DNA from 4 places in the Litorerythrobacter xanthomarinus genome. Region 4 is predicted to be linked to each of the others. Evidence: predicted binding sites of a transcription regulator. Region 4 holds the regulator's gene; each other region holds the start of a gene.

Region 1 (7,923 bases), 270 kb from region 4:
TATCTGCCGCTGGAAATGGTGCTCACTGATCCGCCCGACATCCTCATACTCGCGGGAGCAACTCGCGGGCAAAGGCATAAGGCGCTTGAAGAAATCGAGGGCATGGAGCTGGCGCATTTTGATTCTTCGCTGCTCTATTGCGGTGGGCCATCGATAATCCGCGCGGCCGAGCGGCTGGCTGAAATCAGAGGGCGGGAAACATGACGCGCCCGGTCTTGCTGCTTCTTGTCCTGATAACGATAGCCGTGCCGCTGTCGTTGCTCGCTGGGCGGGTGTGGATCGACCCGGTCACCACGCCCAACGCCGTGTTGATCCTGATGGAGCTGCGGCTGCCGCGGGCTGTGCTGGCCTTGCTGGTCGGTGCAGGATTGGGCGCCGCAGGCGCGGCGATGCAGGGCTATTTGCGCAATCCACTGGCCGATCCGGGCTTGTTCGGGATTGCTCCAGGTGCGGCGCTGGGTGCGGTTTTCACGCTCTTTCTTGCTGCGCAAGGCTGGCCTGTCGATCCTGCCACCGCGTTGCCCGTCTTCGCCCTGTTCGGAGCCGGCGGGGCGATGGCGCTGCTTGCCATGATTGCAGGGCGGACAGGAGGTATCGCGCTCTTCACCCTGGCCGGATTGATGGTCGCCAGCCTGGCCGGGGCGCTCACCAGCCTGATCATCAGCCTCGCGCCCAATGCCTTCGCCATGAGCGAGATCGTGACATGGCTGATGGGCGCGCTGACCGATCGCGGCTGGAGTGACGTGTGGATAGCCGCACCGCTAACATTGGCGGGAATCGCGGTGCTATATGCCGCCGGACCGGCGCTCGATGCGATGATGCTGGGCGAGAAAGCCGGCCGTTCGCTCGGTGTGAGTCCAGGCGTGCTTATGGCATTGCTGATTGTCGGGACCGGGCTGACTGTGGGCAGCGGCGTCGCGGTGGCCGGTATCATTGGCTTCGTCGGCCTGATTGTGCCGCACCTTGTGCGTCCCTTCACCGATCGCAGGCCGTCGAGCCTGATCTTGCCGAGCGCGTTTGCGGGCGGACTTTTGCTTCTCCTTGCCGATATGCTGGTGCGCGTGCTGCCTTTGGTGACCGAATTGCGGCTGGGCATTGCGCTGAGCCTGATCGGTGCGCCGTTCTTCCTTGCGCTCCTCATCCGTATGCGCAGGGGGCTGGCATGATGCTCAGGGTCGAAAACCTGCTGGTCGAGAAACAGGGCAAGCGCATCCTCGGCCCACTCGACCTAGAGCTTGAGCCGGAGCGGATCACGGCGATTTGCGGCCCCAATGGAGCGGGCAAGTCGACCTTGCTCAGCGCGCTCGCCAGCCTCGAAGGCGCGGCTCAGGGTTCAGTGCTTCTCGAAGGCGAAAGCGTCGCGAAAATGCACCCAAGAGAGCGCGCCAAGGCCATTGGCTATTTGCCACAGGATGGCGAAGTGGCGTGGGATGTCTCGGTGCGCAATCTCGTTGCACTGGGCCGGATGCCGCATCGCGATGGCGCTGCCGAGCCGGTCGATAGCGCTATTGCCGCGCTCGATCTGGAAGCCTTTGCCGACCGTCCCCTCTCTCAGCTCTCCGGCGGCGAGCGTGCGCGGGCGCTGCTGGCCCGCGTGCTCGCGGGGGAACCGCGCTGGATCTTGGCGGACGAACCGCTTGCTGCGCTCGACCTGGCGCACCAGCAGGCACTGGTCCGTGTTTTTACGAAAAAGGCCCGTGCAGGGGCTGGGCCCGGAACTGGAGTCGTGCTGGTCGTGCATGACCTTGCGATAGCGATGAACCATGCCGACCGGGTGGTGGTTCTGGACCAAGGGATGATTGCCTCGGACGGAACGCCGGATACCGCGCTAAGCGAGGACATTCTCAAGAGGGTCTGGAAAGTTCAAGCCCGATGGGTCGGCGAGACGGGATCGCGCGCGCTGAGCGTTTAGGTCCTGGAAGCAGCCGCCTCGCGCGGATTATCATAGCGCGCTTCCATGAAAATCGCTTCGCGACGATCGCTCCGGAACTGAAGACCTTTCAACCTTTCGCCGGCCGCATTATGATAGGCTAGCTGTTCGGCTATGCCTTCATAATTCCGATCAGCGATCGCCTGGTTGAGGCGAGGACTTCTTTCCGGACTGACATTGCCTTCGCCCACGTTGAAAACCAGATCGACCAGCGCGTCGAATTCATGCTGGTACAGTGTGAGATCCCCCACCAAGCGCTGAACTGCCTGCTCGGCGATCTCCAAATCCTGCTCAAGAAGTTCGATGATGCGGTCATCGGAAATGTGCTGACCGAGCCTGAGGTTATCTTCCGGAGCAACAAGGTGGCCAACGCCAACGGTTAGCAGCCCAACTGGATCGGCGTATACCGTCCGGTGGATACCTTCCTCCTCGATCAACGCGAGTTTCATATCGTCGCTGGCGCTTATCTTGGAAGCGGAGACGCGCACCTGGGTGGGGTCTTGCATCACGTATTCCTGCGCCGATGCTGTGTTCGACAGCGCGATGGCGCTTGCGCTGATTGCAGCGGTATTGAAACTCATCGCACTAGCACCAAGTGCGAGCGCGACTTTCTTGCGCTTCTGCGGTGTACGCAGGCCTTTGGCGATGCGCTCTCGTCGCAATGTGCGGCGTCTACGCCGTCGTTCCTGCATACGCTGGAGAAGTTCTCGCGCGCGGTCGCGTTTGCGGCGCCGCGTGGACGCAGTTCCTGGCTTGCGCGGAGACGAAACGGCGGACCGGGCTACGGTCCGCCGCATTGGGTGTTTCGGATCAGTCACGATTATGCGTTTTCAGCGATCTTCGTACTGTCATCGTCGATCAGCCGGTTCTCGTCGGCTGTGAAGCCACCGAGTTCGATCTTGCGGCCGCGCTTGCTTGCATCCTTTAGCGGGAGCGAGATCATCAGCACGCCGTCTTCAAAATCAGCTTCGACCTTTTCCTCGTCGACATGCTTGGGCAGCGCGATGCGACGTTCGAACTTGCCGTAGCTGCGCTCAGTCCAACTATCGTCGCTATCCTTTAAGCGGCGCTTCTTCTCGCCGACGATTGTCAGGACGCCGTCATCTACCGTCAGGTCGATATCGGACTTTTTCACGCCCGGGAGTTCGAATTCCATGCGGTAGGACTGATCCTGCTTCGTTATGTCCATCAACGGGCTTGTCTTGCGACTTGACGTGTAGCGACGTGTTTCATCGTTGTCGTCATCATCGAAAAAGTCGTCGAACAAGCGGTTGATTTGTCGGTTGAGATCGGAAAGCATGTCCGATCCCCAGTTACCCTGGCTCCGTCCAAGGGGTCGTCTGTATGGTGTTACATAGCCAAATGCCATGAGGGATACTCCAAATCTGTGGGCGCTACGTCCGGTCCTGCGTCCTGTCTGGGCGAACCGGGAAAAGCGCCGCGTTTACTTACACTTATACAACGGGCCGAGGCGGCCTATCGTTCCTCGACTCGTCGAAGCTGAGGCACGGGTTAGGCGATGACGGCAAGCGCAACGCGATCTTGCAAGGGCTAGCAATTCGCTGTGCAATGTGGTTTGTCCGGACAAATCGACATTCAACGGGAGCAGGCAATGCGCAGAGGCAATTTGGCACGAGCCATGGCAGCGGCGAGTGGAGTGCTGCTCGCCCTCAGCGCCTGCACGAGCATTCCCGGTGATGAACTCCAGACAGCCTCGCTGGTCATTTCCGACGTTACCGCCATCGATGCAGTGAACCGTGCTCGCAGCGATGTCGACGTAGTGATTATGGCCGAGAAGATCGTGGCAGTCGGCCCGGACGCCGGCGACGGATATCGCGCCGAGCCCGGCAAGCGGGTCAATGGGTCGGGCAAGTTCCTCATTCCCGGGCTATGGGATGCCCATGTCCATGTAACCTTTGATCCCGATATCGATTACCGGACTTTCTATCCGCTTTCCCTAGCGCACGGCATCACGGCCTTGCGTGATACCGGCGGCCATCTCGACAAGCTTGCCCCGGCGCGCGCGGCGGCAGGCCAGCCCGACACGCCAGACCTGTTTGTCGCCGGTCCGCTGCTCGACGGCGAGCTGCGTGTCTATGATGGCTCGAGCGCATTTTTCAAGGATATCTCGATCGGAGTGCCGTCGCCGGAAGAAGGCAGGGCAGCGGTCGATCGCCTCGCTGCGGAGGGTGTCGCTTTCATCAAGGCATACGAGATGCTCGCGCCCGATACATTTCGCGCAATCGTGGACCAGGCCAGGATGCACGGCCTGCCTGTTTCCGCTCATGTCCCATTGTCGATGACGGTGGCCGAGGCGATCGATGCCGGAGTCGATGACTTACAGCACCTTCGCAATCTTGAGTTCGAATGCGCTGCTAACTCGTCGGCGCTCGTGGCCGAACGCCAGGCAATGCTTGAAGCCGGGCCCGCAGCGGCCGATGTGCCAAGCGCGGGTGCACTACGCGGCCATATTCATGGGCAACAAAGGCAGGGTGCGCTTTCCTCGCAGGATCCGCAGGCCTGTGAAACTCTGATCGCCGTCCTGGCCGACAACGGCGTGTTCCAGACGCCGACTTCGCATCTCAACGCTGGGCAAGTAAAGCAGTGGTACCTGACCGATGAGTGGCGCGAGACTTTCAACATGCTGCCACTCGAACTCCGCGCCCGAGCGCTACAACTCACTGATCGCGAGAAACAGGAGCCAAGCCCCGAGACGCTCCGCTATTTCGAGTGGAACCGAGCAACCCTTGCCCGGATGGAGCAGGCCGGGGTCCCGCTGATGGCGGGCACCGATGCACCGATTCTGTTCATGACACCGGGTATCTCGCTCCATGCCGAGCTGGCGCAAATGGTGGAGAATGGCGTGTCACCCATTCGCGCGCTCGAGGCTGCGACGGTGGGTCCGGCGCGCTTTTTCGGGATCGAAAACGAGCGCGGCACCATAGCGACAGGCATGAAGGCCGATCTTGTCTTGCTAGCGGCGAACCCGCTCGATGACATTCGCAACACCCAAGCGATAGTAGCCGTAGTGAAGGACGGCGCGCTGCATGATCGCTCAGCGCTTGATGGGATGGTGAAATCGGTGGGTAATCGCCCTTAAAGCTAAGTCTCGACAGCTGACATGAATTCCTCGTTCGAGGCGACAACCATCCACTTGGCATCGACTTGCTTAAGCATTCCGACGGATTCAACCGCACCCACCACCAAGACATTTTCGTAGCCCATGTTCTTAAAGGCTTGGGCGAATTGGCTAGCCTCATCTCTTGTCAAGCATGCGAACGCCTTAGCATCACTCATCATCGTTCTCCTTCAGCGCCGCGCGCCATTCCTTCATCCCCTGGTTCAGGTTGCTCCGATTGCCCAAGAACAACTCTAGGAAGGGCTGCTGGCTTGTATCGGCGACTATTTTCATGCACTCTGTCTTTTGGGCGCAACTGAAAGTTGCAAAGCCGGTCTTCGTTGTGAATCTCTCCCAGAGTTCTTTCCACTTTTCCTCCGGTGTGGAGAGAAACAGCTCTCCTAATTCGATTCGAGCAGATCGATATTCCGCCGTAAAATCGTTTCTGGTGTCCAATGTGCGTTGCCCGGGCGGTGTAATTTCAAAAACCGAAGAGCGAATCTCTCGGTCATCAGCCGCTGCGGCGGATATCACGTCATTGCAAGCTGTACGTGTCGAACGGTCGAGATCGGTTCTGGCCAAAATTCCGGCGCAGAACATCAGGGGTTCGTTAATCCCGGACGTGAGTGCAATCTCAGCGATCTTGTCTCCCAAGAGCAGCCAGGCAGTATCGGACATCGCATTTTTGTTGGCGCTATACCCGCCGGAATTGAATTTTCCTGCACTAACGCCCGATGCGATACTTCCACTTAGCGATTCCAGCTGATCCAAGAGTGACTTTTCTCGTTCTCGCGCTCGCTCGACGTCTGATTTTGCCGCCGCGACCGCTGCATTTGCGGGAGCGCATTTTGCCCAAGCTTCAGCTGCGTTGGCAGGGGCCGAATTGAATTCGCAGAGCTTTTTTTTCTGTCCGGCCTGATCATCGTGCATTATATCTATCTCTGCGAGTGCTTTGTCCGCAGACTTTTGCGCGGCCTCTGCATCGGCGCGCTCTTTTTGATATGTGGTCAGCAAGTTTGCGACCTTCTCACCTTGTGCGATCGCAGCTCGAGCAGCTGGTCCACTAATCACGGTGGCTCGAGGCTTCACCACGCCGGTCAACTGCTCAATCGCCAAAACGGCGACCATCGAACGATGATCACGAGCGGCCAGCGCCACAAATTGCTCGCGGGTAAGAGCACCGGAAAGCCAGCGTTCGCAGGTCCGAAACATAGACTCGCGCAAGAGATTCAGAGTCTGGGTGCGCTCGATTGTCGAGGCGGTTTGCCCGAAGCTGTATGCGCTCTCGAATTCGTTGCCTTCGGGAGAGAATTGGCCACGTGTGGCCATCGCTGTCGTGAATACCGACATTGCATCCGGAGAGGCCTCCGCGCAGATCTTTATTCTGCCCCGATGCTCGGGATCCTTGACCATGATGAGGTGGCGCTGCATGGCGTCGGTCGTAAAAACCGTGCTTTCCTCTGGACCGGAGAATCTCCAATGAACAGAGTTCAACGCAGCGCAACCAGATAGCGCGAAGGCAGACAAGACTCCAACAACGACCTTTGGTGCAATTCTCATATGTTCTCGCAACATCTGGGCGCATCACGCGCGGGTTTGAGCACTTACGGTGCGATAGTTTTGGTTGCGATCCGAGGGCGTAGGGCCTTTGGGGTAGACAGCTTGTCGCCAAGTACGCCGAAGCGTATTTTTTTCAGCAGATCAAATTAATTATCTGTAATTTGCCCGGTATCTGCACCTTCTTGCAAACCGGTTTGAAGCCGATTGAGCTGGGGTTGGTGGATCATTTCCATTTTTCCTCGCTCGCACGTTGACCTTCTGGAACATTTACGGAACATTGTGGATGAAAGTGGCGCGGCGGGCGCGCCTCTGGACTCTTAGGCACTAACACCCCAGATCGCATCCGCATGGCCCTCACCAAAATCTCCGTACGCGGCGCGCGCGAACACAACCTTCGCGGGATCGATATCGACCTGCCGCGCGACGCGCTGATCGTCATCACCGGCCTGTCTGGCTCGGGCAAGTCGTCGCTCGCCTTCGATACGATCTATGCCGAGGGACAGCGGCGCTACGTGGAATCGCTGAGCGCCTATGCGCGGCAATTCCTCGAGATGATGCAGAAGCCTGATGTCGAACATATAGACGGACTGTCTCCCGCAATCTCGATCGAGCAGAAGACCACCTCGCGCAATCCGCGCTCGACAGTGGCAACTGTGACCGAAATCTACGATTACATGCGGCTGCTGTGGGCGCGGGTGGGCGTGCCCTATTCGCCTGCGACCGGCGAGCCGATCGAGGCGCAAACGGTCTCCAATATGGTCGATAGGGTGATGGCGCTCCCTGAAGGCACGCGTTTCTACCTGCTCGCGCCAGTGGTGCGCGGTCGCAAGGGGGAATACCGCAAGGAGCTGGCCGAATGGCAGAAGGCGGGCTTCACGCGCGTGCGCGTGGATGGAGAAGTGTACCCCATCGAAGAAACGCCTGCGCTCGACAAGAAATTCAAGCACGACATTGAAGTGGTGGTCGACCGGCTGGCGGTGCGCGCCAGGACTGGTGAGCAAGACGGCATCGAAACGCGGCTGGCGGACAGCTTCGAAACCGCTCTGAAGCTGGCCGAGGGGCTGGCCTATGTCGACCTGGCCGATGGGGTGGTGCCAGGGCGTGAAGAAGAAGATAAGTCCGGCGGAGCGATGAAGGGCGCGGGCATTCCCGCCAATCGCATCGTCTTTTCCGAGAAATTCGCTTGTCCCGTTTCGGGCTTCACTATCGAGGAAATCGAGCCGCGGCTGTTCTCCTTCAACGCCCCGCAGGGCGCCTGCGCCACGTGCGACGGGATTGGTGAGAAGCTGCTGTTCGATCCGCAGCTGGTGGTGCC
Region 2 (7,923 bases), on a different contig from region 4:
TGAACTGGCGGGAGAGCGCGTCCTGCTGCTGGGCCTCGGTGCGATAGGTAAGCTGATCAAGACCCGGCTCGAAGCATTCGAGATGGAGGTTGTCCCGGTACGCCGGTCAGGTGCGGATGGTTCGCTGAGGCCCGACGAGTGGCGCGGCAAGCTGGGCGAGTTCGACTGGGTTATCCTCGCCGTGCCGTCGACCGCGGAAACGGTAGGTATGATCGGAACCGATGAACTGGCAGCGATGAAGCCGAACGCCGTACTGGTGAATATCGCGCGCGGAGATGTGGTGGTGCAGGACGCGCTGGTCGAGGCGTTGCAATCCAAACAGATCGAGGCCGCGTTGCTCGATGTTACCGATCCCGAGCCGCTGCCCGAAGATCATCCGCTGTGGGACTTACAGAACGCGCAGATCACCATGCACTTGTCGGGGCGGGCGCAGGAAAAGATGTTCCAGCGCTCTGCTGATCGCTTCCTTGCCAATCTCGAGCGCTATCGCGCGGGCGAGGCGCTCGAACCGGTAATGGACCTCAAGCTGGGGTACTGATCAAGGCAGGTAATTGCGTGACTCCGTAACCTTCGGGCCATAGGTTCGAACAAGAGCTGTGACAGCAGCAAGGGAGAGCGCATATGGCCGACAAGCAGAAAGCATCCGACCTTTTCATCGAATGCCTCGAGGCGGAAGGTGTCGAGTACATTTTCGGCGTGCCCGGCGAAGAGAATCTCGATTTCCTCGAAAGTCTTTCCAAGTCGGACCAGATCAGGCTCATTCTGACGCGGCATGAACAAGGCGCGGGCTTCATGGCTGCGACCTATGGGCGGCACACCGGCAAAGCGGGCGTCTGCATCGCCACTCTCGGCCCGGGTGCGACCAATCTCGTTACCGCCGGGGCCTATGCCCAGCTCGGCGGGATGCCGATGATGATGATTACGGGTCAGAAGCCGATCAAGAGCTCCAAGCAGGGCCGTTTCCAGATCCTCGACGTGGTCGACATGATGGGGCCCATCACGAAATACGCGCACCAGCTTCACGCCGGTGACAACATTCCCAGCCGCGTGCGCGAAGCGTTCCGGTTGGCAGAAGAAGAGAAACCGGGCGCGACCCATCTCGAGCTGCCCGAAGATATTGCCGCGGAAATGTGCAATGCGCGTCCGATGGAGGCTTCCTTGGCGCGGCGTCCCTCAGCTGAGCCGAAGGCTGTCAAACTCGCGATCGAGGCGCTGGAGAGGGCGAAGAGCCCGGTCCTGATCATCGGTGCTGGCGCGAACCGCAAGATGACCAGCAAGATGCTGGGCGAATTCGTCGAGAAGACCGGTATTCCTTTCGTCACGACGCAAATGGGCAAAGGGGTTCTCGACGAACGGCATCCGTTGTTCCTGGGCTGCGCAGCGCTCTCGTCAGGCGACTTCGTCCACCGCGCGATCGCAGCGGCCGACTGCATCGTCAATATTGGCCATGACGTGATCGAGAAGCCGCCTTTCTTCATGGAGCAGGGCGGTTCCACTGTGATACACGTCTCGACCAGAACGGCGGAGGTCGATCCGGTGTATTTCCCGCAGATCGAAGTGATTGGCGATATCGCCAACGCCATCTGGCAGATCAAGGAGGGAATCACGCCCAGCGAGGCTTGGGACTTCGCTCACATGCTCGAATACCACAAGGCGGAGAACGCCCATTCCGACCCGCTTGAGGCCGATACGCGCTTTCCGATCTTCCCGCCGCATCTTGTCCGTGCGATCCGGGAAGCGATGCCTAATGACGGGATCATCTGCCTCGACAACGGGGTCTACAAGATCTGGTTCGCGCGCAATTACAACGCTTACTTGCCCAACACCGTGCTGCTCGACAATGCGCTCGCTTCAATGGGAGCGGGGCTGCCATCGGCGATGATGAGCGCGATGCTCTATCCCGAGCGCAAGGTGATGGCGGTATGCGGCGATGGCGGCTTCATGATGAACAGCCAGGAGATGGAAACCGCGGTGCGCCTCGGGCTCGACCTCACCGTGCTGATCCTGCGCGATGACGCTTACGGGATGATCCGCTGGAAGCAGGCCAACATGGGCTTTTCGGACTACGGGCTTACGTACAATAATCCCGATTTCGTCCAGTATGCCGAGAGCTATGGCGCCACCGGCCACCGCGTCACCAGCGCCGAACATCTCGCCGATGTGCTCGCACAAACGCGCGATAGCGATGGCGTGCACCTGATCGATTGCCCTGTCGATTACTCGGAGAACGACCGCATCCTCAATCACGAAATCAAGGAACTGAGCGCCAAGCTGTGAAGTTGCCTAGGTGAAGGAGAAATACGTGCCCCAGCTCAAGGACACTTACCCGCTTTATCTCAACAACAAGGCGCAGCAGCCCAATACCGACCTCGAGGTGACCGACAAGTTCACCGGCGAAGTTGCCTTCCGCACCGCGCTTGCCAGCCCCGAAATCATCGACGAGGCCATCGCCGGGGCGGTGCGCGCGGCCGAACCCATGGCCCGGCTCGCCAGCTACGAACGCAAGGCAGTGCTCACCCACTGTGTGAAACGGTTCCGCGAACGGTTCGACGAGCTCGCTTATGCGCTGTGCGTCGAGGCGGGCAAGCCGATCAAGGATAGCGAGGGCGAGGTCACCCGCCTGATCGACACGTTCGAGATCGCTGCCGAAGAATCGGTGCGCATGTATGGCGAGGCAATGCCGCTCGACATTTCCGAGCGTGCCAAGGGCTATCAGGCGATCTGGAAACGCTATCCGGTCGGGCCGTGCAGCTTCATCTCGCCGTTCAATTTTCCGCTCAATCTTGCCGCGCACAAGGTCGCTCCGGCAATCGCGGTGGGATGCCCCTTCGTGATGAAACCGGCGAGCAAGACGCCGCTGGGCGCGCTTATCATCGGCGAGATCCTGGCCGAAACCGATTTGCCTGAAGGCGCGTTCTCCATCCTCCCGGCAAGCCGCGATGGCGCCGACCTGTTCACCGAGGACGAGCGGCTCAAGCTGCTGAGTTTTACCGGTTCACCCGCTGTCGGTTGGGCGCTCAAGGCGCGCAGCGGCAAGAAGAAGGTTGTGCTTGAGCTCGGCGGGAACGCGGCGGTGATCGTCGACCATGATGCGGACCTTGATGACGCGCTTGACCGGATCATCACCGGCGCATTCTACCAGAGCGGGCAGAGCTGCATCGGGGTGCAGCGGATCATCATCCACGAAAAGGTGTACGATCGCTTCAAGGAAATGCTGGTCGAGAAGACCCGGTCGCTGGTCGCAGGTGATCCCAAAGACCGCGATACCTTTATCGGCCCGATGATTTCAGAAGGCGAGGCCAAGCGTCTCAAAGGCTGGATCGACGAAGCAGTAGAGGGCGGCGCCACGCTCCTCACAGGCGGCGAATGCGAGGGCAACATGTTGCAGGCGACGCTTCTCGAAGGTGTCCACCGCGACGCGACGGCGCTCAATGACGAAGCCTTCGGGCCGCTCGCGATCCTTCAGAAATTCTCCGATTTCGACGATGCACTGGCCGAAGTGAACCGCAGCGAATTCGGCCTCCAGGCGGGCATCTTCACGCGCGACTTGTTCAAGATGTTCGATGCGTGGGACCGGCTCGAGGTCGGCGGCATCGTGATCAATGATGTGCCCAGCTACCGCGTCGACAACATGCCCTATGGCGGGGTGAAGGACTCAGGGCTGGGTCGCGAAGGCATCCGCTTCGCGATGGAAGACATGACCGAGATCCGGAACCTGATCGTGCGACGGACTTAACGGCCCATTTGGGGACCATTCGCCGCCGTCTGATTAACGTCCGCTAACGACCCACATTCGGACGTTGGCTATTGCAACGAAAATCCGTGCGTGACGGCCTGCATTCGAGGCTCTATTCTTATGGCTTGAACTACGGGAGGCTTGGTTGAGAGTAGCAATTTCCTGCTTGGTGCTGTGTCTATTGACCGCGTGTTCGCAAAGCGATTGGAACGAGAGGCTCTCGACGCCTGAAGATCGATCATTCGCGCTTGTGGTAATATCCACCTTACGCACTGGTGAGATCGAGGGAATAGAGCGACAGATAGATGCCGAACTCTATGATCAAACCCTCGACATGCAGGACGAAGCCAGAGCCGCTTTGCCAAAGAGCGGCGAGCCGGAACTAGTAACGGTCTCTAGCTTTTCTTCGACTTCGGCTGATGGAGTAGTCTCGACAAAAACTCTCAACTACGAACTTGGTACCAATGACAATTGGGCCATCATTCAAATCCAGATGCAAGACACCGACGCCGGCCCTTTGCTAATCGGGTGGCATGTGACGCCCTTTGACCGTCGACCAACTACAGCTAACGATTTTGGCTTTGAGGGCAAAGGTTTGCTTGAATATGTTTGGATCGTTGCAATGGTTCTGTCGACAGGGACCATTATCTTCGCAGCTGTCTTGGCTATTCGGAGCAAGGGCATCCGTCACCGTTGGCTCTGGATAATTGGTTGCCTAATTGGCTTCGGAAAATTTCAGCTGAATTGGTCCACTGCGGAATGGGGCTTCCAACCAATTAGCTTCTCAATCCTAGGGAGCGCTGCGCTCAAGCCCTCTCCATTTGATCCATGGGTCATGTCGTTCTCCCTACCAATCATCGCGCTTGTTTTTCTCGTCCTTAGAGGAAGATTGCTTGCCGCGAATGAGACAGAGACTGACCAAGCTGGCGACTGATCTACAGTGTCCGCTTCCCACCTAAGTTTCTGACATAGGAGAGGAGTGCCCGCTTCACGCCTCCTCAAGCAGCAGTAGTTCGCAGGTCACGGCCAGCCTTGGCGAGGGTAGCAGCCGATGTTCGCATTCGCTTACGCCTGCATCGGCGACCAGCTGGCCGGGTATGGCGAATTCGTGGTCGGGCAGGGCGGCGACGAACCGCTCGCCCGCCTCGACCGCCTCATCGCCTGCAAAGAGCAGCGCGACCGTATGGCGCGTTCCGGCAAAGGTGATGCTGGCCCAGGCCTTCTCGCGATGCTCGATCACCTGGCCTTGATGGTCGCATAGCGCCAACAGCGCTTCGCGCATGCGGTCGCCGGCTGTCCGCCGGGCGCGGGGTGGTTTTGGCGGCTGGCGTTCATCCGACATGGGCGGTCTCCAGTGAGTGCCCTTCGGGCGTGTAGGCATTCATCCAGCGGCGGATGCGCGCCTCGGTGCCTGCGCGCGGGATACGGCCCATGCGCAAATCGAGCACGAAGCGCGGATCATGTGCGGCAAGGCGACCGAACTTGGTGGCTGGCATATCGTGCTGGCGGAGAAATTTTTCGACGGAACGGATCAGCATGGTGCTCCTCAATGTGCTGTGCCTGAAGCCGGGTCGCAGCGGCGGGGGCTGGTGGCGAATCGACAACCTTGCGGCTGTGGTGTTCCTGATTCGTTCCATGCGAAATCCTACTTGTCTAGGAAAAATACATCGTCTAGGTAGGATTTGTGGTTAAGCCTTCCGATCCTCTCCCTGATCTCCCGCCAGAGGGGCCGCGCAGGCGGTTGCTGGAGCTCACCCAGCAGCGCGGCGCGAGCCTTTCGGGCCTGTCACAACTAATTGATAGAAATACAACCTATCTCCAGCAGTTCGTGCGCAAGGGCAGTCCGCGCAAGCTGGAGGAGCAGGACCGCAAGATCCTCGCCGAATTCCTCGGAGTGAACGAATCGGAACTGGGTGCGCCAGAGGAAAAATCCTACACTTCCGCGAAATCAGGTCCCGACTGGGTCGAGATCCGCCGTTTGCCGCTCGGCGCGTCGGCGGGGCCGGGTGCAGTGGTGGGGGCAGAGGCGCCGTTCGACGCGTTTCGCTTCTCGCGCCGCTGGTTGGCCGAGCAGGGATTGGCGAATGCGCGGCTATTCGCGATCACGGTCGAGGGTGATTCGATGGAGCCGCTGCTGCGCGACGGCGACGAGATCCTGGTCGATTGCGCCCAACGCAGCTTCCGCGACGGTATCCATGTCGTGCGGCTTGGCGATAGCCTGATGGTCAAGCGCCTGGCCTCAGCAGGACCGGGGCGCGTGACGCTGCTCAGTCAGAACCTCGCCTATCCGCCGGTCGAAGTGGCGCTGGAGGACATCGCGATTATCGGCCGCGTGGTGTGGAAAGGCGGGAGGGTTTAGCGGCTGAAATTGGGGTGGAGGGCGAATTCTCAACTTGACCATTCTGCGAGCCTCGAGCCGCCACAACAATCCTCGCAAACATTCCGTCATTGGCGGGAACAGCTAATACAGTTATCGCCGCATTGCGGATTGGGGGGAATGTAATGCCAGAAGCTGTGTCACAGAGAGAACGCGTCCGCTCGAGGTTCTTCTTTTGGATGTCCCTCACAATGCTGGTTTGCACGGTTATTGGCTTTGGCTCTGCTCTTGCGATGGGCAACTACAACGATGTTGAGGTACCGTTACCTAGCCACCTTGTGGTCCACGGGATTGTCCTGCTCGCCTGGTTCTCATGGCTTGTGTTGCAGACCAGCTTGGTCAGAGCTGAGAACACAGCGATGCATCGCAAGACGGGAGTCGCAGGAGTTTTTATCGGCCTTCTTGTGATTGCAACGACACCACAAGTCTTCCTCAAAAACCCTGAACGCGTTCTGGCCCGAGGACTCGACTGGACCAGCGATATGAGCGAGTTTCCAGCTCTTGGAATGAGCGGCATAACGTTCGAGGAATTCTCGCCAGTAGTGATCTTTAGCGGCATTGCTAACCTTGTGAGTTTTGGCTTGCTGCTCGGCGGAGCTTTATGGTGGCGTTCATCGCCAGCGATTCACAAGCGACTAATGCTTCTCGCGTCGATCGCCATCTTTGCTCCCGCTTTGGCTCGAATTTCTCGACTACCCGGGCTTGGAGGTGAAGGTGGTGTCTTCACGCCTATCGCGTTGTTTATATTACTGATTATCCCTTTGGTTTATGACCGAGTTGCTGAGGGCAAGTTCCACAAGGTAAACCTGTTCGGCATCGGCGTAATAATTGTTGTGCAAGCCTCTTTGCTTGCCTTTGCGGGAAGCGACATGGCTAAGGCTTTTGCTCGCAGTTTAGCCTGATCTGCTAAGATATCCGCCGTTTTTGGCTTTCACACAAACGGGAGCGAGCGCCTGCAACCAAGTCACTAGCCGACGGCCGTTGTTCTTGCATTCCCGCCTGCTCAGCGCCACATCGTCGCCCATGACCGAGACACCCGAGACCCGCACGCCTCCGATGAAGGCGGCCATCATTCCCGTCACGCCGTTGCAGCAGAATTGCTCGCTGATCTGGTGCACGAAGACCATGAAGGGCGCGCTGGTCGATCCGGGGGGCGATCTCGAAAAGCTCAAGGCAGGCGTGAAGCAGGCTGGCGTGACGCTGGAAAAGCTGCTCGTCACCCACGGCCATCTCGATCATTGCGGGCAGACCGGCATGCTGGCCGAAGAGCTGGGCCTACCGATCGAAGGTCCGCATCCCGACGACATCTTCTGGATCGAAAAGCTTGATGGTGACGGTGCGCGCTATGGCATGGAGGCCAAGTCATTCGAGCCCACTCGCTGGCTTGACGATGGCGACACCGTGACGGTGGGCGAGCTGACGCTCGATGTGATCCATTGCCCCGGCCACACGCCGGGTCATGTGATTTTTTTCCACGGGCCCAGCAAGTTCGCGATCGTGGGAGACGTGCTGTTCCAGGGATCGATCGGGCGGACCGATTTTCCCAAGGGCAATCACCAGGATCTGATCGATTCGATCACCAAGAAGCTGTGGCCGCTGGGCGAGGACATCACCTTCATCCCCGGCCACGGCCCGGTCAGCACTTTCGGCCAGGAACGCAAGACCAATGCTTTCGTGAGCGATTATGCGTTGAGTTGACGGTGTCGCTCCGGATCTGGTGAGACCAAATCCAATAAATCAAACCACACCAAACCAGATTAGTGCGGCGTAGATCGCCAGGCCGAGCATCGTCAGCATCGTGATGAGCACA
Region 3 (7,923 bases), 220 kb from region 4:
AGCACCGGCGTAGCCCGATTCTGGAGTGCTCTACCCAACCGCGAGGGCATCTACGTGGACAAGTTCTCTAAAACTCGGGGCAGGGCGCTAGCGTACCGCTGAACATCTTCGAGCCTGCCGCAACTGACACGCGAATATTGGGGCCAGCCATCATATGCGCCCCGGATCACGATACCATGCTGGCGCATCGCGTCACGAACCGCGTTGGCATCAGGCACTTTCACGTAAACGAAGTTTGTCTGGGAAGGCAGTGCAACGAGGCTGGCCTGCGCGACAGCGCTTTCGATCATCTGGCGCGCCTCCACGATCTTCGCGCGGCTGTAGTTGAGAAACGAATCGTCCTCGTAGGAAGCGATCGCCGCAGCGAGGCCTGAAGTGCTGTTAGATGCGTTCATGAGCGACTGGCGGATTAGGGAAGCGTTCTCTTCGCTCGTCATCGCATAGCCAACACGCAAGCCGGCCATTCCGTATATCTTGGAAAACGTCCGGGTGACGATGACGTCGCTGCCCTGGCGGACAAGACCAACCAGCGAGTTTCCATCCGGATCATCGGTCAGTTCATTATAAGCCTCATCTACTAGCACGGTTGCTTTCCCTGCGACCGCTAACGCAAAGGCGTGCAACTCCCTTTGCGGGAGGATCAATCCAGTCGGATTGTCGGGGTTGCAGATCTGAACCATCGACGTCTCGTCATCCACGCCTGCAGCCAAGCCCACGAGGTCGATTTGCATTTCTTCGGTGAGTGGCACGCGTTCCGCCGTTGCGCCGAGCCGCTCCGCATATTTGACCGAACCTCCGAAGAACAATGAGGGGCATACAATCTTGCCGCGCTGGCCCCAGGCAAGCGAGATGGCGTGCAGCAGTTCGCCCGAGCCCGTTCCGATAACGACTTGTTTGGGCGAAATCCCATGTCGCTCCGCGATCATTTCGGCCATCCGATCCACCACTGCGTCGGCGTAATATGCTCCCTGGGAGGCCGTTTCGCTTATGGCGCGGATCGCGGCAGGCGAAGGTCCATACGGATTCTCGTTCCACACGAGCCATGCGAGTTCGGGTGAAGGAGAAAAGGTGGCGCGTTCGACATCTTTCGCGATCGCCGAATGAGCCGAAGACGTTGCGGCGACTAGCGCCGCGCTACCGCCTAGGAAGTTTCTTCGCGAAGTATCAAGCATTACCGCCCCCCATTAGCGCTTGCGGCATCTTGGGGCGATCGGGGCTTCCTGTCGAGGGACTTAGTCGGCCACGCTCACAAAGCTGTCGATCACACGCTTTGTTCCGGCCTTTTCGAATTCGATTTCGAGCTTGTTGCCGTCCTGCTCGGTTACAGTGCCATAGCCGAACTTGTCATGAAAAACGCGCGCACCCAACGCGATATCAGAGCGGGCCTTGGCGGCATAGCTGGCTGCCGAGCGGCCCGGCTCCTTCACACGCACTTGCTTCGTATCGTATCCGGTAGCCAGGGCGCGCTGCCAACCTGGGCCACGCGCCGAAGAACGCTCCGGCCGACTGGTCGAGACATGGGCGAATGGATCATCCTGCTCGCTCCAGTTCGCGCGCCAGAGCGAGGCTCCACCGGTCAGAGTAGTTTCGCTTTCAATCGTTTCCTCGGGCAATTCCTCGATGAAGCGCGAGGGTATCGAGCTGGTCCATTGGCCATAGATGCGCCGATTAGCCGCATGCAGGATCGTGCACCGACGTCTTGCCCGCGTAATTGCTACATAGGCGAGCCGACGCTCCTCCTCCAGGCTGGCGAGACCGCCTTCGTCGAGTGAACGTTGCGATGGAAATACGCCTTCTTCCCAGCCGGGCAAGAAAACGTGATTGAACTCGAGACCCTTCGCTGCGTGCATCGTCATGATGGTGACTTTCTCACCGTCGTCGCGCGCATCATTGTCCATGATCAGGGCGACGTGCTCGAGAAAGTCGCCCAGCGTTTGGTATTCTTCCATCGCTCGCGCGAGTTCGGACAGGTTCTCGAGCCGACCGGCACTTTCGGGCGATCGATCCGCCTGCAGCATTTCGTCGTAGCCGCTTTCGGTGATGACCATACGGAGCAGTTCGGCGGGTGTGACCAGCTCAGCCTGTTCGCGCCAATGGACAAACTGTCGCAAGAGCCCCGCAAGCGAGGCCTTAGCGCGCGCCGGAATCTCATCGCTGTCGCACAGGTCGAGAGACGCAGCGGTAAGCGGTAGCCCGGTGCGCCGTGCGTGACTGTACATCTTCTCCAGCGTCTTCGCACCGAGGCCGCGTTTGGGCTGGTTATAAATGCGCTCGAATGCCAGATCGTCCTGCGGCTGCGCAATCACGCGCAGATAGGCGAGGGCATCGCGGATCTCCGCGCGTTCGTAGAAACGGAACCCGCCGATAATGCGGTAGTTAATCCCGATCTGGATGAAGCGGTCCTCGAATTCGCGAGTCTGGTACTGCGCGCGGACAAGGATCGCTACTTCGTCGAGCGGCGCGCCTTCGCGTTCCAGTCGCTCGATCTCCTCGCCGACGCGTCGCGCTTCCTCCGGGCCATCCCAGACACCGACGACGCGCACTTTCTCACCATGCTCGAGCTCGGTCCACAAGGTTTTCCCAAGCCGCTGGCTGTTCGCATTGATCAGGCCCGAAGCGGCGGCGAGGATTTGCGGGGTGGAGCGATAATTCTGCTCGAGCTTCACAACCTTTGCGCCGGGAAAATCCTTCTCGAAACGCAGGATATTGGCGACTTCCGCGCCTCGCCAAGAATAGATCGACTGGTCGTCATCGCCTACGACGCAGATGTTCTTGCGCTCCTGTGCCAGCAGGCGCAGCCACAGATATTGGACCGCATTGGTGTCTTGGTATTCGTCAACGAGGATATACTTGAAGCGCTGCTGATACTGCTCAAGCACATCGCGTTCTTTGCGAAAGATGTTGAGCATGTGCAGCAGCAGGTCGCCGAAATCGCAGGCATTGAGCGCTTTCAACCTATCCTGATACAAGCGATACATCGCCTGTCCCTGGCCGTTCGCGAAACTCTCGTTCTCAACGGCATCGAGATTGCCCGGGTTTAGCCCGCGGTTCTTCCAACGATCGATCAGTCCGGCGAGCTGACGGGCGGGCCAGCGTTTGTCGTCGATGTCATTGTTCTGAATCAGGGTCTTGAGCAGACGCAACTGGTCGTCCGGATCGATGATCGTGTAATTCGATTGCAACCCAACCAGCTCGGCATGGCGACGTAGCATCTTGGCGCAAACCGAATGGAAAGTACCGAGCCACGGCATGCCTTCGACTGCATCGCCGATGTGATGGCCTACCCGTTCGCGCATCTCGCGCGCCGCCTTGTTGGTGAAGGTGACGCACAATATCTCGCTTGGCCATGCGCGGCGGGTTGCGATGAGATGCGCAAGGCGCGAGGTGAGCGCAGCCGTCTTGCCCGTGCCTGCGCCCGCCAGCATCAGTACTGGCCCTTCGGTTGTCAGCACGGCCTCGCGCTGCGGCTGATTCAGCCTTGCCGCATAGGGCGGGGCATCGTCGCGCTTGGCGGGCACGGGGTGGTCTGTTGATGAGGACATGTCGCAGGTGAACAGTTAGGGAACACGGAGGCCTGGCGCAAGCGTACACACCAACTTATTCGGCAATCCGGAACCAGCAAAGGTCTTGCCCGTTGAAAAGGGCAAGGACGGATCGAGATTCGGAGATTAAACAATGAATAAGCTCATCATCGCAGCCGCTACCGGCACGCTCGCGTTCACTGCTGCACCGGCTCTGGCAGATCACCACGGCGAGGCGAAGGCCGAAGTTGTTGAGACCAATGCAAAAGGTCACGCGACAAAGGTAAAGATCGGTGAGAAAACCTACGAAGTCTGCACCAGCGATGCGCAGGATGGTTGCATCAACCCACGCGAAGCAGGCCTAAAGTGGGGGAACACGCCGCTGAACTACTGGCCTGGCAAGCCTGCCAGCAAGATTGAGGGATCGCTCCCTGCCAATAAGTAGGCGATCCTGGTGAATCCGGTCGCGAGCGGCATTGCCGCCAACGCTGACCTGGAGGGGCGGCGGTGCCATGGCATCGCTGCCCTTTTTGTTGGTCGGTCTAGTTCGAACGCCGAAGCAACGTGAGTTTGGCTTTGCCGACCCGCCGTTCAGCGTCGACTTCCAGCCCTTTGACATCAACCATCTCTTTGTGCGCGGTCTCGACCGCGATCCAACTCGCTTCGCCGATCCACCCCAACCTCAGCAGTCGGTCGAGTGCTACTGACCCGGCTCCGGTGAGGTAGGGCGGATCAATCAGGAACAAGTCGCTTGTCGTTCTGGCGGGGCCGAGCCGCATAACCGAGCCCTGTTCAATCGTCGACTTCGCTCGCGCATCTAGAGCGTCGACGTTGGCTTCGATCGCTTTGGTCGCCGCAGGATCCTCGTCAACGAAAAGGCAATGCGCCGCGCCGCGCGATAGCGCTTCGACTCCTAATGCCCCAGACCCCGCAAACAAATCGACAACCGACAATTCATCGAAGCTGCCCAGCCGAGAGGCCAGCATGTTGAAAAGCGTTTCGCGCGTCCGGTCGGCAGTGGGGCGAGTTGTCTCACCCTTGGGTGCCACCAGCTTTCGCCCGCGCCATTCCCCGGCGATGATCCTCATCCGACCTTGGCTCGCTGTAGCTGTTTACGAAGGCTTTCGACCTGCTTTTGCGGGACCTCCTCCGCAGCTCCGCGCGGCAGGTCGCCAAGCAAGAATGGACCGTAAGCGGTACGCATGAGCCGGTTCACCTTGAGGCCCATATGTTCGAGTACACGGCGCACTTCGCGGTTCTTGCCTTCGGTCAGCGTCAGCTCGATCCACTGGTTGCGGCCAGTACGGCGTTCAAGGTTCGCGTCGATCCGGTCGTAGCGCATACCGTCAATTTCGATGCCCTCGATCAGGCCTTCGAGTTGGTCCTGCGAAACGTCGCCGAATGCACGGGCGCGATAGGTGCGCGGAATGCCTGATGATGGCAGCTCGAGCTGCCGCTTCAGTTCGCCATCATTAGTCAGGAGCAGGAGGCCTTCGGTGTTAAGATCCAACCGACCAACTGGCATCATGCGCGGAGTGCCTTTGGGCAACGCGTTCCGCAAGGCGTCATAGATAGTCGCGCGGCCAGTGTGGTCCCGTTCCGCGGTGAGCAGACCCGAAGGCTTGTAGAAGCGAAACAGGCGCGCTGCTTCGGCCTTTCCGACGGGCTTGCCATCCACGCTGATGCCATTGAGCGATGTCAGGAACGTGGCTGGCGTTTCGACAATGTTGCCATCCAGGGTGATCCGCTTCTCGGCAATCATCCGCTCGATTTCGCGGCGGCTGGCAACGCCAGCACGCGCCAGCAGTTTGGCGATGCGATCCCCTTCAGGACGGTCAGCTGCGCGCGGTGTCTTTGACATGCGCCGCGCCTAGGCGGTCAATTCGCTGCGCGCAACGCCTCTTCGACCGTTTCGTGATAGCGACGGATGCCGCCTTCCATGGTGCCGAGCGTCAACTCGGGTACTGCACCGGTGGAAAGTCCCTGCTGGCCTAGCTCCGCTGCACGGAAATCCTCGCTGGCGAAAACACCGCCATCGAGCAAAGCCCAGCTGCGTTCCCAGTGGTCGCGCGCTTTCTCGGTCTTCGGAAGCTCGGGGATCAACATGAAATCCTCGACCAGCGTCAGATCATGCGCCTGCGGCATCATCACCATCACGTTGATGTAATCCGGGCTGGGGATGATCAGTGCGCCGGGCAGGAGCTGGTAGGCGAACGTCACGACGCGGCGCAGCTGCGCCATATCGGTGAGGTCCACACTCTCCATTTCCTCAAGCCGCCCGACGGCCGCGCGTGAATGGGGTCCGATCATGTCTCCGCTAGTCACCCCGTCCTTGAAGAACGGGCCGATTGTCTGCGCATGGAGGCGGGTGACATGATAGCTTTCGAGGAAAGCATCCATGATCAGCTTCCAATTGCCTTTCACCTTGTGAAGCTTGCGGCGATAAAAGTGCTGTTCGCCCATGCCAAGCGCATCGAAATCCTCGCCCAACTTTTCGGCGTAAGAGAAGTCCGGATTTTCCTTTGGGCAGAACCAGATCAGGCCGCCGGTCTCGATCGATGGCAGTTCGATCAACCCGTTATCTGCCTTGTCTAGATCGGGAAACGTATCGGGGCGGGGCAGGGCGAGCAGTCTGCCATCCACTGAATAGGTCCATGCATGATAGGGGCAGACGAGCTTCTTGGCCGCGCAGACCTCCACGCCCTCTACCAGCCGGGTTCCCCGGTGGCGGCACACATTGAGAAAGACGTGAACTAAGCCCTGGGCATCGCGAGTGATCAGCAGCGGGCGGCCGGTGGCATCATGCGGCAAGGCCATTCCGGCATCCGGAAGAAGCGCAGATGGGCACAAGATCTGCGGTAGACAATCATAGATTGCAGCCTTTTCTCGCTCCCAATATTCAGGATCGGTATAGACGTGGGCGGGCACCGTCGATTGCTCGGCGGCGTCGCGTTTGTGATTGGCTTCGATATCCTTCGCCAACGCCAGCATGCCGTCTGTTGGGCGGCGTGCGGGATAGGTTGTGTCGACAGCACTCATGGCGGCTGTTCCTTCTTCTCTCCGGACGCTAGTGTCGCAAAAAATGGCGCAAATAGGAAGGACGCTAGGGAATGGCCGAGGCCGCACTACCGAAGAAGCAATCTGCCTGGCGGACCCTGCTCCTCGCCCTGTCGAACCGCAAGACTGGGTTCATGCTCATCTTCGGCTTCGCCGCAGGCCTTCCTTACGCCTTGCTACTGGGTACACTCTACGCTTGGCTTACGCAGGCCGAGGTCGATCTGGAAACGATGGGCGTCTTCTCGCTGATCGGACTTTCCTACGCATTCAAGTTCCTGTGGTCGCCCGCGCTCGACCGGATCGATCTTCCTGCTTTCCGCCGGCTCGGCAAACGCAAGCAGTGGATTGTCCCCGCGCAACTGCTCCTCGGCGGCATTCTCGTCACTTTGTCGCTGCTGGATCCGGGCTCGCAGCTGGGCCTGTTCAGCCTGCTTGCGGGGCTGGGAGCCTTCGCCTCGGCGACGCAAGATGTGGTGATCGATGCGTGGCGCGTCGATGTCGCCGACGATGTAGCAACCATCGATATCCTCTCGGCGGTTTACCAGATGGGCTACCGCATCGCGGCTCTCGTCGGCGGCGCGCTGGCGCTCATCCTGGCCGAGAGACTCGGTTGGCCAACAGTCTATGCAATTATGGGCGCGATCCTGCTGACCGTTGGTTTCTTCGGCCTGTTCGCTCCTGATGCTGATACCAAAGCCATGAAGGCGCTTGAGAACGAAGCGGGCGACGACCCATATGGCCTGCGCGAAGCCGGGCAGGTTGTGCCCAAGGTTCGCGCATGGGCGCTGGGCGCTGTCGCCCTGCTTTGGGGCTGGGCGCTTTTCACCGTAGTCGTGTTCATGGTGCGCTCCCTTTCAAGCGATCCGGAATCGCGACCGGATTCGGTCGAATTCATCTCAACCATGGGGCCGCTAGTGGTGGTCGCAACCGTTGTCGTTCCGGCGCTGATTGCGGCCTGGTTGGTGCGGCTCCAAAGGCGAGGTGACCGGGTAATCCCTGCGCAAGTGACTGACGACGAGCAAATCCAGACCGGCAGCTATCACTCGCCCTATGCCGCAGAGTCCGGTTTCGACCGGATGATCGACCATCTATACCGCGCCCTGATCCTGCCGCTGACCGAGTTTGTCGGGCGCATGGGCTGGGCGCTCGTGCTGGTGCTCGCACTGGTCCTGACTTACCGCATCACGGATTCGATCTGGGGCACTTTCGCCTATCCGTTCTATCTTGGGGAATTGAACTACACTCTCGATGAGGTCGCGGTGGCGTCGAAGTTCTTCGGCGTCGGAGCGCTGATCGCAGGCCTTGCCCTGGGCGGTTTCATGCTGACGGTTCTGGGGCGCATGAC
Region 4 (7,923 bases):
CTCCGATGGGCAGGCACTGCTCGGCAAGGGCACACGGATCGGCGCGGCGCAACTGGCTCTTGCGATCTCATCCGGTCATGGTGAGCTTGCGGTCCACCGCCTCCCCTCGCTCGGGGTGATAGATAGCGGGGACGAGCTTTCCGCTTCACTTGATAATTGCGGGCCGAACCAGATCCCCGCGAGCAATGGCGCGATGCTGGCGGCAATGGCAGCGCCATATACAAGCGAGGTGCGTGCGCTCGGACCGGTCGAAGATCGGATGGAGTCGATCCTTGATGCCTTCGACGCGGCTGCATCGTGCGATGTTATCGTAACGACTGGCGGCGCTTCGGTGGGCGATCACGACCTCATCCGTCCAGCGCTCGAGCAATGGGGTGCCAAGATCGATTTCTGGCGCGTAGCGATCAAGCCGGGCAAACCGCTAATGGTGGGCCGCAAGGGTTCGCAGATCATCCTTGGCCTGCCGGGAAATCCCGGCTCGGCCTATGTCACCGCGTTCCTCTTCCTGCTGCCACTGCTCCGCAGGCTGGCGGGCTCTCTTAGCCCCAACCCCTCCACCATCGCTCTACCGACAGCGGTCGATATCGGTCACGGTCACAAGCGACGCGAGTTCTTGCGCGCGGTCTATCGCGAAGGCATGGTCGAGCCGCTGGGTTCGCAGGACTCGGGCGGCATGCATGCCCTCGCCATTTCCAATGCGCTGATCGACAGGCCGTCGCTGGGAGATGAGGTGAAAGCGGGAACATCTGTTCCGGTCTACTTGCTCGAAAATGGCTGAATTGCTTGACTTGCCAAATTTGGTTGCCTAATTGTTCCGTATTCGTTCGCATCACTCTATGGCGCGATTCGGATGGAACCATTGGCGACCATGGAGCCTCACATGCTGACTGCAAAACAGCACGAACTGATCCGCTTTATCCAGCAGCGACTTGAAGAAACCGGCATCTCGCCGAGTTTCGAGGAAATGAAGGAGGCGCTTGATCTGAAGAGTAAGTCGGGCGTTCATCGCCTGATCTCTGCATTGGAAGAGCGTGGCTTCATCCGCCGCTTACCGAACCGCGCCCGCGCGCTTGAAGTGATCAAGCAGCCGGAAGATGCGGTTCCCGCTGCTCCGCGCGCCCGCGCTGCCAATGACATGGTGGCTGCAGCGACGCGAAGCACGCAAGTCAGACAGTCCGAAGCTGCGAATGATGTGATCGAAATTCCGCTTCATGGGCGCATTGCCGCCGGTGCACCGATCGAAGCAATCGAAGATCAGAGTTCGCTTCCCGTCCCTGCGGCGCTGCTCGGCCCGGGCGAACATTATGCGCTCGAAGTATCGGGCGATTCGATGATCGATGCGGGTATCTTTGATGGTGACTTCGCGCTTGTTCGGCGGACCGATACGGCCCGCGATGGCGAAATCGTAGTGGCGCTTGTCAATAATGAGGAAGCGACGCTCAAGTATCTTCATCGCGATCAGGGGCGCGTGCGGCTTGATCCGGCCAACCCGACGCATCAGCCGCAGGTCTATGACGCTGCTCAAGTGCAGGTGCAGGGCAAACTCGCGGGGCTATTGCGGCGGTACCACTGATGAGCCACGTTTGAGGAATGCGTTTGCGTGGTCTCAATCGCGCCGCCCTTTCCACCAGCCATGTTCGCCTTGTCCATCGGCGACGGAATCGATCCGTTCGTCAGCAAGGTAAAGCGATAGGCCTCCCGTCCGCGACAGCATTCGCTTGTCCGCCTTGAGCCATTTCGGCTGGCAGCTACGCGGCAGCCAGCGATCGGCGATAACAATATCGGCCTTGATGCATGCAGCAGCGAGAGCTCGCTCCTCCACCCGATCGCGGCTACGAGCCATGAGGATCTGCCAGGTTCTGTCATTGCGCTCGATACCCAATGTGCAGAAGTCCCGTGAACACTGGGCCATAGGCCATTCCTCCAGGGTAATTGGCTCTCCGTCCATTCCCGCCAGTTCGAGCAGGTTGTCGCGAGCAAAACTGCTGCGTCCGTCGCGAAGGACCAACAGGCGCTCGTCCTCTCCTGCGATCCCGACATGTCGGCCGTCGCCGGAGATAAGCACATCGGGAGCGGGGGTGACCGCCAACATAGCAGTCGCGATTGCGACCGGAGCTAACCCGAATAGCCGTGCCTTTCCTTGCCAAAGCCCGAGCCACAGGAGGCCCAATAGGAAAAGGAAAAACGTAAAGTCACCCATCTGGGGGAGCAATTTGACGGCTCCGGGCTGTTTGGCGGTGAAGCGTGCAATCCCGACCAGCAGCTCAAGCGATTGCTGGACTAGCCACCATGCTGGAGCACCCGCTCCTACAAGGTCGAGGAGTAGCCCGATAGCAATTAGCGGCATCGAGACGAAGGTGACCAATGGAATAGCGATCACATTCGCGAGCGCCCCGTAGAATCCGCCGCGGTGGAAATGGAACAGGACTATCGGCATCAAAACCAGCTCGATCACAAGCCCGGTCAGTAGCAACATCAGTCCTCGCCGCCCTATCTTCGCCAGCCATCCTTCCTCACGGGGCGCGAGAAACTCACGCACCCACCCGGTGTTGTGTAGGGCGATGATCGACAGCACCGCGGCAAAACTCATCTGGAAGCTTGGACCGACCAGCGATTCGGGCCAAACAAGCAGGACGAACGCGGCAGCGACTGCGACCATGCGCATCGATAACGGCTCACGCCCCATGGCCAAGGCAATGAGGACGAGTACGGCTGCCGCACAGCTCCTTACGGTGGGCACTTCGCTGCCTGTCAGCAATGTATATCCGATCCCGGCAAGCGCGCCCGTGGCCGCAGCAACAACAGGCAGCCGCAGGCGCAATGCCAGCCAGGGCCACAAAGCCAGGATTTTGATCGACAGAAGATACGCCGCAGCGATCACCGCGCTGACGTGCAATCCGCTGATCGACAGCAAGTGCGTGAGCCCGGAATCGCGCATCGCCTCTTCGTCCGCGTCGCTGATCGCTCCCCGATCACCGCTGGCGAAGGCCGCTGCAATGCTGGCGGGCGAACCTGACATCTGCTCGCGCACATGATGCGACAGCCTTCGCTGGACCTGCGCCAGCCAACTTTCATCCTCGCTCGCGCGGGTCAGTTCGATCGGTCCCAATACGGTACCCGTTGCCGACAATCCCTTGAACCAAGCGGCGCGGGCGAAGTCGTAAGCGCCCGGAAGCATTGGCGGCGCAGGCGGCATCAGCCGCGCTCGCAGCCTGATGATTGCACCTTCGCGAAAGTGAGGCCGGTCGGCGTCAAGCGGCACATTGACTCGCACTTTGCGCGCCTTTCCCGCCTCTGCATCGCGCATCGCCAAAGTCAGCCTGACCCGGTCTCGCGCCGGTTCTTCTTCTCGGTCAAGTATGCGCGCCTCGAAACGCTCAACCCGGGGAAAATCGTACGGTTCGGCGCCAACCATTGCCGAACGCGCCCAGATAACCATGACTCCAAGTGCTATCGCGAGAGAGATGGATACGAACGCAGCCCGAAGCTCTCCGAAACTCGTCGCAGACTGATGCAACGATAAGGCACCAATTGCGGCCAGGATGCAACCAGCAATCAACGCCATCCATTGCCACGGTGACGCCAGCAGAAACCAAATCGCGATTCCGCCTGCCAACGCGACTGCTAGCCATGGTCCGCGGTCAAATCCCGCTTGCAAAAGAAAATCGTTCGCTCGTGCAGCAAAACTGGACAAATGGACGCCTGTGCGCCATGAGTGCTGCACTGCAGCATGGCCGGTATCGGGCTCATTTCCATAGGGAACTTGGGACCCGCTCTTGGAAGCCATCAGCCCATCGAAAGGAAGTCACGCGACATGGCAAGCGCCGCCGGATTAAAAGAAGGAAAGGTGGTCACCCGCTTTGCCCCCTCGCCTACCGGCTTCCTGCATATTGGCGGGGCCCGCACTGCACTGTTCAACTGGCTTTTCGCCCGCCATTACGGCGGCAAGGCATTGCTCAGGATCGAGGACACCGACCGCAAACGCTCCACGAGTGAGGCGATCGATGCCATCCTTGACGGCCTCGACTGGCTTGGCCTTGATTACGACGAACCGCCCGTATTCCAGAGCGAGCGAGCAGGACGCCATGCGGAAGTGGCACAACAGCTGCTAGCCGCGGGCCACGCTTACAAGTGCTTTGCCACACCGGAAGACCTTGAAGCGATGCGCGCCGAACAGCGCGCGAACAAGCAGCCGATGCGTTACGATGGCAGGTGGCGCGATCGTGACCCCTCCGAGGCTCCCGAAGGCGCACCCTACGCTGTCCGGATCAAGGCACCCACGGATAGCGAGACCACCATTCAAGACGCGGTCCAGGGCGCAGTCTCGGTCAAAAACGCCGAGATCGACGACTATATTATTTTGCGCGCCGACGGCACGCCGACCTACATGTTGGCAGTGGTGGTCGACGACCATGATATGGGAGTGAGCCATATCATTCGCGGCGACGACCACCTCAACAACGCCTTCCGCCAGCTCCCGATTATCCATGCGATGAACGAGATCGAGGGCGGATGGGACACCCCGGTTTACGCGCATGTCCCGCTGATCCATGGCAATGACGGCGCGAAGATGTCCAAGCGGCATGGTTCGCTCGGCGCAGAGGCCTACCGCGACGATCACGGGATATTGCCGGAAGCGCTGTTCAATTACCTGCTTCGACTGGGATGGGGCCACGGCGACCGAGAAGAAATTACCCGCGAAGAGGCAATCGAGCTCTTTACCCTTGAGGGCGTTGGCAAGAGCCCCTCACGGTTCGATCTGAAGAAACTTCAGCACCTCAACGGGCATTATATTCGCGAGGCGGATAATGCGCGGCTTGCCGGCCTGATTGCGGAAAGGCTGGGCAGCAATCCGGACATTGCCCTGCTCACCGAGGCGATGCCCGTATTGAAAACCCGCGCACGCAATCTTGATGAACTTGCCGAGGGTGCTGCGTTCCTGTTCAAACAGCGGCCTCTGGAAATGACAGAAAAGGCTGCCGGATTGCTTGACGATGACGCCCGCGAGCGTCTGCGTAGCATTTATGCGCGTCTCGAAACCGAAAACGACTGGACTTTGGAGGCTCTGGAGGCCAGTCTCAAATCACATGCCGAGGAGCTCGAACTGGGCCTCGGCAAACTGGCGCAGCCGCTTAGAGCCGCGCTGACCGGGACGACCACGTCTCCCGGGATTTTCGATGTTCTGGTCCTGCTTGGCCGGGAAGAATCGCTGGCGCGGGTTGACGCGCAAGCGGCTCCGGCGAGCTAGGGCAAAAGGGGTAAGGAGAAGAGAATTGGCGGATAAACAGGCGCAGATTAACCTGGCCGGCGGCACACATGATTTCCCGGTACTTCAGGGAAGTATCGGCCCTGATGTGGTCGATATTCGCAAACTGTATGGTTCGACGGGCGCTTTCACCTATGACCCCGGTTACAAGTCAACCGCAAGCTGCGAAAGCGCGCTGACCTATATCGATGGCGAAGAAGGCGTGCTTCTCCATCGGGGCTATCCGATCGGTCAGCTGGCCGAGCATTCAAGCTTCATGGAGGTTTCCTACCTGCTTCTGAATGGCGAGTTGCCGAGCGAAGACGATCTGAACGATTTCAACCATACGATCACCCGGCACACCATGCTGCACGATCAGCTCCGGCAGTTCTACCAGGGCTTCCGGCGCGACGCGCACCCGATGGCAATCATGTGCGGTGTGGTTGGAGCTCTTTCGGCGTTTTATCACGACAGCACCGATATCTCCGATCCCGAGCATCGCAAGATCAGCTCCCACCGCCTCATCGCCAAGATGCCGACTATTGCGGCGATGGCTTACAAATATGCCGTAGGGCAGCCGTTCCTTCACCCTGATAACTCCTTGAGTTACACGGGGAACTTCCTGCGAATGACATTTGGTGTTCCAGCGGAGGAATATGAAATACATCCTGCCATCGAACGAGCGATGGACCGGATATTCATCCTTCATGCCGATCATGAGCAGAACGCATCGACCTCGACGGTTCGTCTCGCCGGCTCGTCTGGCGCAAACCCGTTTGCCTGTGTCGCCGCGGGTATTGCCTGCCTTTGGGGTCCTGCACACGGCGGCGCGAACGAAGCGGCGCTCAACATGTTACAGGAAATTGGCAGTCCTGATCGTATCCCGCACTACATAGAGCGCGCAAAGGACAAGAATGATCCGTTCCGGCTCATGGGTTTCGGCCACCGTGTCTACAAGAACTACGACCCACGCGCGACGGTGATGCAGCAGACGCTGCGTGAAGTATTCGACGCGCTAGAAGTCAGCGACCCGGTATTCGAAACCGCACTCCAGCTGGAAGAGCTCGCGCTCAACGATGATTACTTCAAGGAAAAGAAGCTGTTCCCGAATGTGGATTTCTATTCCGGCATCATCCTGAATTCGATTGGCTTCCCGACTACCATGTTCACCGCGCTGTTCGCGCTCGCGCGCACGGTAGGCTGGGTCGCGCAGTGGAACGAGATGATCTCCGATCCAGGCCAGGTTATCGGTCGTCCGCGCCAGCTGTACACCGGCCCGACCCAGCGAGACTACATTCCAGTCGACAAGCGCTAAGAGCTCAAAGGTTCAATCGGCGGCAGGCACGCTCAGCGTAAAGCGGGCGCCCTGCCCCGGTTCGCTTTCAACGGTAAGATCGCCGCCCATTGCGCGCGCAATTCGCTGCGAAATGTAGAGACCGAGGCCTGAACCGCCATCGCCGCTGCGACCAAGGCGCTCGAATTTCTCGAATACCTTGCCCTGCTGTTCGAGAGTGAGTCCCTTCCCCTGATCGCTGACGGAAATGGTGGCAAGCCCGTTCTGTTTCGCCAAAGCGACGGCAATATTGGTCCCTTCGGGGCTGTAATTGAGGGCATTCCCGATGACGTTGAGCAAAATCTGTATGACGCGGCGAAATTCTGCCGTGGCTGGAAGGCTTGCACTCTCATCCGGCAGCGCAATTTCGATGCCCCGTTCCTGAGCCTTGCCGGCGAGCATGCCTGTGGCGCGCCGAACGGCATCGAGCAAATCGATCCGGTCAGGCGCAGTCGCGAAGTCTTCACCTTCGACCACTTCGAGATCTGCCAAGTCGTCGATCAGGCCAAGAAGATGCTGCGCTGCGTCAGCGATATCGCCAGCGTACTCACTATACTCCTGCTTGAGCGGACCCGCGAGCCGGGCACGAATTGTCTCAGCATTGCCCAGGATCCGGCCGATCGGCTCTCGCAAGATCGGCGCGATATCGCGTCCGATTACCGGCGCTTCCGTAGCAGCCTGACTTCCGCCCGAGTTGTCATGATCGGGCAGAGGCGTGTCCGCGGACAGGTAGAGTTCGAAACCCGCCGATCCAGGTTCCGGTTGACCGAGCGGGACAAGCACCGCAGTCCAATGGCGATCGGAGCCCTCTACAACACATCGTGCGCCGTCGAGCAGGCGCCAATGCATCGGTTGTTCGTGACCGAGCGCGGGGAACTCCAGGAAGTCAGTCCACGGCCTTCCGATCCCGACTTGCATCCTTTCCGCGAGATCCTTGAGGTCTGCAGCTTCGAACTGGACCGAGATCACACCTTGTGAAGGACTTAGCCGCGCGGTCAGTTCGGCAAGTTGACGGTCAAGTTCCACCGCAAGCTGCGCAGTGGCCGCTTCGTCTTCTGCAGCCTCTTGCTGTGCTCGCCATGATACGACTCCTATCTCGCATCCTCCAGCATTCTGGGGAATGACGTCGATCCATGCAGAAATGGTATCTGAGCCGTCAAACGCGTGGACTTCTCGCGAGAGCCTCAGTCCGTACTCTCTAGATTTCCGAACCAGTGCGAGTATTTCCGGAGCTGCGATAATCGTGCCGATGGCACCGCCGCACCGCTCCTGGAGGCTGGCCAGCGGCTCATCTGCCTCGATCAGTTTGTCGGAGCCGTCGGTTTGCCCGGTCGCGATATATGTC

The links. The regulator LexA, encoded in region 4, represses DNA repair genes until DNA is damaged. The targets are predictions, from matches to a motif close to GTTCCNCNCTTGTTCT.
Region 1: uvrA (excinuclease ABC subunit UvrA) is a predicted target of LexA. The motif match lies at 6,869-6,884, and genes of this name have one in related genera.
Region 2: ACEWMW_RS13865 (S24 family peptidase) is a predicted target of LexA. The motif match lies at 5,356-5,371, and genes of this name have one in related genera.
Region 3: ACEWMW_RS09885 (ATP-dependent helicase) is a predicted target of LexA. The motif match lies at 3,551-3,566, and genes of this name have one in related genera.

The regions. Positions count from the first base shown of each region.
Region 1 covers NZ_JBJXRG010000002.1:74,629-82,551, forward strand. The annotation lists gene ACEWMW_RS09610 (ABC transporter substrate-binding protein) at 1-204, shown strand, start outside; gene ACEWMW_RS09615 (FecCD family ABC transporter permease) at 201-1,166, shown strand; gene ACEWMW_RS09620 (ABC transporter ATP-binding protein) at 1,163-1,912, shown strand; gene ACEWMW_RS09625 (lysozyme) at 1,909-2,748, opposite strand; gene ACEWMW_RS09630 (Hsp20/alpha crystallin family protein) at 2,751-3,230, opposite strand; gene ACEWMW_RS09635 (amidohydrolase family protein) at 3,543-5,030, shown strand; gene ACEWMW_RS09640 (hypothetical protein) at 5,033-5,155, opposite strand; gene ACEWMW_RS09645 (hypothetical protein) at 5,220-6,608, opposite strand; gene uvrA (excinuclease ABC subunit UvrA) at 6,956-7,923, shown strand, end outside.
Region 2 covers NZ_JBJXRG010000003.1:73,043-80,965, reverse strand. The annotation lists gene ACEWMW_RS13895 (D-2-hydroxyacid dehydrogenase) at 1-538, shown strand, start outside; gene ACEWMW_RS13890 (acetolactate synthase large subunit) at 622-2,277, shown strand; gene ACEWMW_RS13885 (aldehyde dehydrogenase family protein) at 2,303-3,736, shown strand; gene ACEWMW_RS13880 (hypothetical protein) at 3,918-4,670, shown strand; gene ACEWMW_RS13875 (hypothetical protein) at 4,725-5,078, opposite strand; gene ACEWMW_RS13870 (hypothetical protein) at 5,068-5,274, opposite strand; gene ACEWMW_RS13865 (S24 family peptidase) at 5,421-6,095, shown strand; gene ACEWMW_RS13860 (hypothetical protein) at 6,239-7,015, shown strand; gene ACEWMW_RS13855 (MBL fold metallo-hydrolase) at 7,137-7,811, shown strand; gene ACEWMW_RS13850 (MAPEG family protein) at 7,851-7,923, opposite strand, start outside.
Region 3 covers NZ_JBJXRG010000002.1:130,066-137,988, forward strand. The annotation lists gene ACEWMW_RS09875 (O-methyltransferase) at 1-13, shown strand, start outside; gene ACEWMW_RS09880 (pyridoxal phosphate-dependent aminotransferase) at 51-1,172, opposite strand; gene ACEWMW_RS09885 (ATP-dependent helicase) at 1,233-3,542, opposite strand; gene ACEWMW_RS09890 (hypothetical protein) at 3,676-3,966, shown strand; gene rsmD (16S rRNA (guanine(966)-N(2))-methyltransferase RsmD) at 4,064-4,609, opposite strand; gene ACEWMW_RS09900 (pseudouridine synthase) at 4,606-5,382, opposite strand; gene ACEWMW_RS09905 (aromatic ring-hydroxylating oxygenase subunit alpha) at 5,400-6,560, opposite strand; gene ACEWMW_RS09910 (AmpG family muropeptide MFS transporter) at 6,632-7,923, shown strand, end outside.
Region 4 covers NZ_JBJXRG010000002.1:348,199-356,121, reverse strand. The annotation lists gene ACEWMW_RS10985 (molybdopterin molybdotransferase MoeA) at 1-778, shown strand, start outside; gene lexA (transcriptional repressor LexA) at 881-1,573, shown strand; gene ACEWMW_RS10975 (ComEC/Rec2 family competence protein) at 1,607-3,787, opposite strand; gene gltX (glutamate--tRNA ligase) at 3,815-5,248, shown strand; gene ACEWMW_RS10965 (citrate synthase) at 5,274-6,560, shown strand; gene ACEWMW_RS10960 (sensor histidine kinase) at 6,573-7,923, opposite strand, start outside.